2 regions of the Paenibacillus lentus genome follow, and region 2 is predicted to be linked to the other one. Evidence: riboswitches for the same ligand, from Rfam matches in the RefSeq annotation. Region 2 holds a riboswitch; the other holds the start of a gene.
The links. Region 2 has a riboswitch for S-adenosylmethionine ahead of metA (homoserine O-acetyltransferase MetA). Riboswitches for the same ligand answer to the same signal wherever they lie in the genome.
Positions count from the first base shown of each region.

Region 1 (3,591 bases), 2.5 Mb from region 2:
CCGTATAGGAGACTAGAGTAACCGCCGTAATTGTCATTCCGGCAATCAGCCCTGGCAGCGATTCGGGCAGAAGCACCTTGCGAACCACTTGCAGCGGGGATGCTCCCATCGCCTGAGAGGCCTCAATCACACCGCGGTCAACTTCACGCAATGAAGTCTCGACGAGACGCGCAAAGAACGGAGCAGCTCCGATCACGAGCGGCAGAATCGTCCCCTGAACCCCTATCGATACCCCGACGACCATCCGGGTAAATGGAATCAGGACTACGATCAAGATGATAAACGGTACAGATCGGACAATATTAACGATGATCGATAATATTCTGTAGAGCAGACCGATTAGCCAGTGATTGGATCGCGAAAAGCTATATAGCATAATTCCGAGCGGCAGGCCAATCAGAAAAGTAAAGAAAGTCGCATAGCCCATCATGAGCAGCGTATCGCCTGTGGCAATGCGCATTTCATCCCAATTGATTTTGGAGAAATCCAAATCGCCCATTACCCGATCACCTCCACATCAAGATCCCGCTCCCGCAACAGCTTCAGCGTCTCATCCACCTTGGCATTATCGCCTTCGAAGGAAACCGTCAATTGACCATACGGGACATCCTTAATTGTGGAGATCGTCCCCTGCAGTATGGCAAAATTAACTCCCGTCTCTCTTACAACCTGAGACAACACCGATTCATACGTCTTTGCGCCCAGGAACGTAATTCTCACCAATCTTGCCCAAGCAGGCAGCGGAACCGAAGTGACTTGCTTAAAGCCTTCTTCTCCGGCAAGCTCCCGACTGATGAATTCACGCGTAACCGCATGCTTTGGCTTCAGAAACACCTCAGTGACCGGGCCTTCCTCCACGATACCGCCCTGATGAATGACGGCAACTCGGTCACAAATTCGCTGGATCACATGCATCTCGTGCGTAATCAGCAGAATTGTCAGATTAAATTTACGGTTTATCTCCAGCAGCAGATTCAGAATCGAATCCGTCGTTTGCGGGTCCAAGGCAGAGGTCGCTTCGTCGCATAACAGCACGTCAGGGTCGCTGGCAAGCGCCCGGGCGATTCCTACCCTCTGCTTCTGCCCCCCGGATAACTGAGCAGGATATTTCTTCTGGTGTTCTGTTAATCCAACAAGCGCAAGCAGTTCATTCACTTTTTCCGCTATTTGCTTTTTGGGGACGCCCATGAGCGTTAGAGGAAAAGCGATATTGTCATATACAGTGGCGGAGGACAGTAAATTGAAATGTTGAAAAATCATACCGATTTTCCGGCGCTGCATTTGAAGCTCTCGCCGCTTCAGCTTAGTCAGCTCCACCCCACCTACCCATACTTCCCCTTCTGTTGGACGCTCCAGCAAATTGATACAGCGGATAAGCGTACTTTTACCGGCTCCGGAATGACCGATGACCCCGAATACTTCTCCCTTGTTCACGGTAAGGTTCAGCCCAGATAAGGCAGTGGTCGCTTTTTTCTTGTTGCCGTAAGTTTTGGTGAGCTGTTTGAGTTCAATCAAGCTAGTATCCTCCCGTCTCATCATAATGACGCCAAAGCATATTTTCGCTCCTACATGTTCATACCCAATCAAATCATTTATTTATGCGAATAATAAATAAAGAGCCCTGCAGATTCAGAGGGCTCTCTTTACGTAAAGACAATGCCTTCTCATCTACCAAAACCGCCCTGCGCGTTGCCACGTTACGCGATCTTGAAGGAATTAGCACCATGACATTTGCTAAAGATGCAGCGATCCAAGCTGCAGTTCTTTACAAATCGGTTGCTGGGCTTCATCGGGCCTTTCCCTCCGCCTCTCTTGATAAGAAAATATGAAATTGATGAAAGATCAGCAATGAAATCTTTCTGAAACTATTCTATAGAAATAGAGTATAGATTCTTTCCTCTCGTTTGTCAAAGGAAATTACTATATTATCTATGCGCTAACTCTGTTTAACTTTTTTCCATCTTTGGTTCGTATAAGTAAACACCGTATGCAGGGACTCGCAAACCATCGAATATCCATGTTCCAAATCATTCAGATGCTTGTCGAGATTCTCAAGCTCCACCTTGCCATCCAGCCCCTGATGACGCTGCCACAAGTCATCCTGCATCTCTGCATTCATATAATGGATCTCCGTATTGCGCCGACGACGCAGTATGCTCATTGATTCCTTATGTTTGTCCTTAATGTCGAACAACTGATCCGCTAGTTCTGGATGCACCTTCAAATAACGAAACTGACGAAGCACCGTAAAATAGGAAAAGTGCGCCTTCACCTTAGACGTATTCAGCTCAAACAACTCGTTCAATACCGTCCCGAGCTTATCCAATATAGAAAACACCCGAATGAATCCATCCTTGTAAAAATAGACGTACCTGGCATAATCACCCTTTTCTGCGGCGGGCATATCCTCTAAATAGTCATGGGTGACCTTGCGCCGAAAATAATTAGCCGCATACTTGCACTGTTCAAGCTCATCTAGAGAAGAGATTAAGCCATAAATCCAAATTTCAAGCTTGCGTAAATCATGCGAGGGATCTCGATGCCGCTCTATTTCTTTCTGCAGGATCCTTATCATTTTTAAAATGGCGTCCATCGTATCCGCCAGTATTCCTTCATTCTGTCTGGGAGGTTCGCCAAGCAATGACCGCAGCATACCTATTCCTCGCTTCCCTGGATGATCGTACAGCTATTATTTTATCACAATTTGGAACGTTTCATGAGCCCTCCAGGCATGAACAGCACGCCACTTAACTGCTGACCTACCACAAAAAAAAAATCATCTCATTAAAGTACGGGTTAAGACTCCAAAGAGTTAAACGCCTGCCCCTGCTCGCTTGGCAAACGGCTCATTTGCCAGGTGCGTACGCATAGATAAGATAAAACCCCGAACAGAGCTGCCAAAACGACGATGTGAGCCAATGACGTAAATAAATAAACATGATAATTATTCACAGTAAACACGATGCTGGCTCCCGTTAATACTTGAATCACCGAAAGGATCGTCGCGGCCAACCCCAATGTCCGCAACTCGCGATTAGCGGGGTGCTTCCAATAAGCGATATGCCCCATGATGGCGATAAGAATCAACAGCAATGCAGCCGCCACGCGGTGCAGGAAAGCAATGCCGACCCCGCCCGACAGTTCAGGAATCAACTGCCCGTTACAAAGCGGCCAGCCGAGGCAGCCGCCAGCAGAATCCGTATGGCTTACGTATGCCCCAAGATACACGACAACATAAGTATAGGCAGTTATCACCCATACCAGATTACGGAAAGCTTTTGACACCCGCACGACCGGAACTGAAGCGGATTTTCCCTGTCTGACTTCATCCTCACGGATGCCAAGCACAAGCATGATAGAGCTGGCAAAGGCAATCAGCGAGAAACCGAAATGCAATGCCATAACCCCTGAGGATGTCGGATAGACGACAGCCATCGCTCCCATGAATGCCTGTACCATGACGAAAATAAGAGCCAGTAATGCGTACATCTGTAGGTCTTTACGGTTTTTGCGATACTTCCAAAACGCTACAAACGCCGCCACGGCAAGCAGCCCGGCAGCACCGCTGACCGCCCGGTGCGAGTATTCAAT
Region 1 is NZ_CP034248.1:1,957,597-1,961,187, reverse strand. Features, by position in the region: gene EIM92_RS08755 (methionine ABC transporter permease) at 1-499, opposite strand, end outside; gene EIM92_RS08750 (methionine ABC transporter ATP-binding protein) at 499-1,515, opposite strand; SAM riboswitch class I at 1,662-1,822, opposite strand; gene EIM92_RS08745 (Cthe_2314 family HEPN domain-containing protein) at 1,937-2,653, opposite strand; gene EIM92_RS08740 (COX15/CtaA family protein) at 2,797-3,591, opposite strand, start outside.
Region 1: linked by a shared signal. The riboswitch ahead of EIM92_RS08750 (methionine ABC transporter ATP-binding protein) and the one ahead of metA (homoserine O-acetyltransferase MetA) in region 2 are both predicted to bind S-adenosylmethionine.

Region 2 (3,591 bases):
GGGGATGCTCTATTGAAGCCTGTGCTGCAGCGGGTGTACGGTGAAGAGGCGGCTGAGGGAGAGAAGCGGGAGCGGCTCTATGAACGCCTTCGCCTGATTCGAATCCGTTACCGCCGGGATAGAAACAGTGTACGGGACGCTGGATAGCAGACTTGCTGAAGCCTAGAGTTGGTCTTAAAGAGAAGGACGAAAGCTATAATCCGACAATCGGAAGCTTTCGTCCTAGGATCAACCCTCAAATCCAGTCCCGCTTGCGGAACAAGTAATACATTCCTGCGCCGAGAACGATCATGATCCCAAGCACCACGTAATAAGAATATTTCCAGTGCAGCTCAGGCATATGGTCAAAGTTCATTCCGTATATACCTGTAATTAAAGTCAGCGGAATGAATATCGTCGTGATTGCGGTGAACACACGCATAATCTCGTTCGCCCGGTTGGCGATCGAGGATTGGTAGGCTTCTCGCAAGTTGCCCATCAGCTCGCGGAACGTCTCGAAGTTCTCCGAGATTTTCACGGCGTTCTCATAAATATCGCTGAAATACTTCTGTAATTGATCATCGATCAAACGCAAATCCTTTTTATTTAAAATATTGATAACTTCTTTTTGCGGCCCCAGCATCTTTTTCAACCACAATATTTCACTTCGCAGACCGATAATTTCGCTAAGATGGGAACGTTTTGTATGCATCAGAATATCCTCTTCTAGCTTCTCGATCTTCACTTCGATCCGGTCGCTGACCGTAAAGTAGTTGTCCACGACAAGGTCAATGAGCAAGTAGAGGAAGCGGTCAGGCTCGCTTACTTCCTGCTCCCACAAGATCGGTTTAACTGCTCGTAGCTCGTTGATCTTTTGCTTAGTAACCGTGATAATGTAATGTCGGCCGAGAAAGATGTTCAAGGCTCGTAGGAAGATTTCTTCATCATCGAAGCGGATGCTGTTAACGACAATGAAATAATGGTTATCATACGTTTCAATTTTCGGACGCTGCTCTTCCTCCGTTAAGCAATCCTCTACAGCCAAGTCATGCAGGGAGAATAGCGGCTGCAAAATTTTGAGATCCTCACCGTCCGCATCAATCCAATAAAAGCCTTCCTTCGGTGCTGTGGTTGTCAGTTCCACATTATCAACCGTTGTAAATACGCCGTCTTTAACATGACGAATCTTCAATGGTTCCACTCTCCTTTTCCCCAATCCTGTCGGATTTATATGCTCTAGCAAGCATAGGAAAAGGATCAGCAGCCGGTAACGCCTAAAAAGGCGTTTTTATAAAACACCGGGAAACGAAAACGAAAGAGCCCCAAATCATCCGTGAGCGCTCTGCTGATCGGTTTCCTATACATTGTTGTTGTGGGGCAGTTCTCTGCGGACTCGGGTCGCCTTCCATAATCGGTTTCACCTCTTTGCCTTATTGTTAATTAACACTTGTCTAGTATAACCCTAGACATTTGGCATGATCAAGCCATTCTTATATATGCAGGGCTATTTTTCAGCTTATGAAGGAAAAGGGCGGAAGGTGATTACCGCTGGGTTCTTGACGGAAGTCTCTTTATACATTAAAGTGTTCTCAGGGAACTGAAGTGTTCCATGAATAATTAAATATGGCGAAATCTTATCAAGAGTAGGTGGAGGGACTGGCCCGATGATACCCGGCAACCGGCGATTTAATCGTACGGTGCTAATTCTTGCAGAACCGTCAAGCGGGAGCGCTTGCGGTCTCTGAGAGATGAGAGAGGCGCATTCATAATTATAATGAAGACCTTTCTCTAACTGAGAAAGGTTTTTCTTGTATAGAATGCCGTCGCTTTCTACGATAGGATGACAACGCACACGACAATGTTTGTTCAGAGAAGGAGTTGAAGAGAGTATGCCAATTAAAGTTCCTGATCACTTACCGGCGAAAGAAATACTGGAGAATGAGAACATATTCGTTATGGATGAGTCCCGGGCTTACAGACAAGATATACGTCCGCTGCGAATCGCCATCCTGAACCTCATGCCGACGAAGGAGACAACCGAAACACAAATTTTACGTTTGCTCGGGAATACACCATTGCAGGTGGAAATCGTCCTTCTCCATCCGCGTTCCCATATATCCAAAAATACCCCGGCTGAGCATCTTGAAATGTTCTATAAGACATTCGACGAAATCAAGTCACGGCGTTTTGACGGATTGATCATTACGGGCGCCCCGGTCGAGCAACTGGAATTTGAACAAGTAAACTACTGGGAAGAGCTGAAAGGGATCTTTGAGTGGAGCAAGACGCACGTCACTTCAACCCTGCATATTTGTTGGGCTTCCCAAGCTGGTTTATACTACCATTACGGGGTTAGAAAAATTCCTCTTGCGAAAAAATGCTTCGGTGTGTACCCGCATACAGTGAACATTCCAAATGTCAAATTGCTTAGAGGCTTTGATGAGGTGTTCCAAGTACCTCATTCGCGGCATACGGACGTTGAACGCAGCGACATTGAGAAGGTGCCGGAGCTTGATATTTTAGCTGAATCCGAAGAAGCGGGCATTTATCTCGTAGCGACGAAAGACGGCAAGCAAATATTCGTAACGGGACACTCCGAATATGATCCTTGCTCATTGAAATGGGAATATGATCGCGATGTGGCTAAAGGGCTAGATATTGCGATTCCTGTTAACTATTACCCCAACGATGACCCGTCACGTCCCCCGAAATCTACTTGGAGGTCCCATGCTAACTTATTATTCTCCAATTGGCTGAACTACTATGTGTATCAAGAAACGCCCTATGACATCGATCAACAGGGCGGACTCATTTATCATATATAGGTTGCGGAGGGATTATGATATGTCAGAGAAAAAGTACCGTATTGAGAGTGTGCTTGCACAGATCGGTTCAATTGAGGAACCGGTTACCGGAGCAGTGAACTATCCGATATACCAGGCAACGGCTTTCCGGCATCCACGGTTGGGACAAAGTACTGGATTCGATTACTCGCGGACAAAGAGTCCAACGCGTGCGGTGTTGGAAGAAGCAGCGGCTGCGTTGGAGGCAGGGGATGCGGGCTTTGCCTGCAGCTCCGGCATGGCGGCATTGCAGACCGTGTTCACTTTGTTCGCTAGCGGCGATCATTTGATCGTTTCGCTTGATTTATATGGCGGTACTTATCGTTTGTTGGAGCGGGTACTATCGAAATATGGAGTTACCGCATCCTATGTGGATACGAACGATTTAAGTGCGCTTGAAGAGGCCAGACAGCCTAACACAAAGGCGGTATTTATCGAGACGCCGACGAATCCGCTGATGATGGTTACGGATATTAGAGCGGTTAGCCAGTGGGCCCGTGACCATGGTCTTGTGACCATCGTCGACAATACGCTGCTGACTCCGTTCTTCCAGCGCCCGATCGAGCTTGGCGCCGATATTGTCGTCCACAGTGCTACAAAGTATTTGGGCGGACATAATGATGTATTGGCTGGCCTGATTGTTTCCAAAGGAAAGGAACTGTCAGAAGAAATCGCCTTTCTTCACAATTCAATCGGAGCGGTACTTGGCCCGACCGATTCTTATCAGCTTATGCGGGGAATGAAGACGCTGGCTTTGCGTATGGAACGC
Region 2 is NZ_CP034248.1:4,442,730-4,446,320, reverse strand. Features, by position in the region: gene EIM92_RS20145 (HRDC domain-containing protein) at 1-147, shown strand, start outside; gene corA (magnesium/cobalt transporter CorA) at 236-1,171, opposite strand; SAM riboswitch class I at 1,611-1,734, shown strand; gene metA (homoserine O-acetyltransferase MetA) at 1,869-2,804, shown strand; gene EIM92_RS20130 (aminotransferase class I/II-fold pyridoxal phosphate-dependent enzyme) at 2,824-3,591, shown strand, end outside.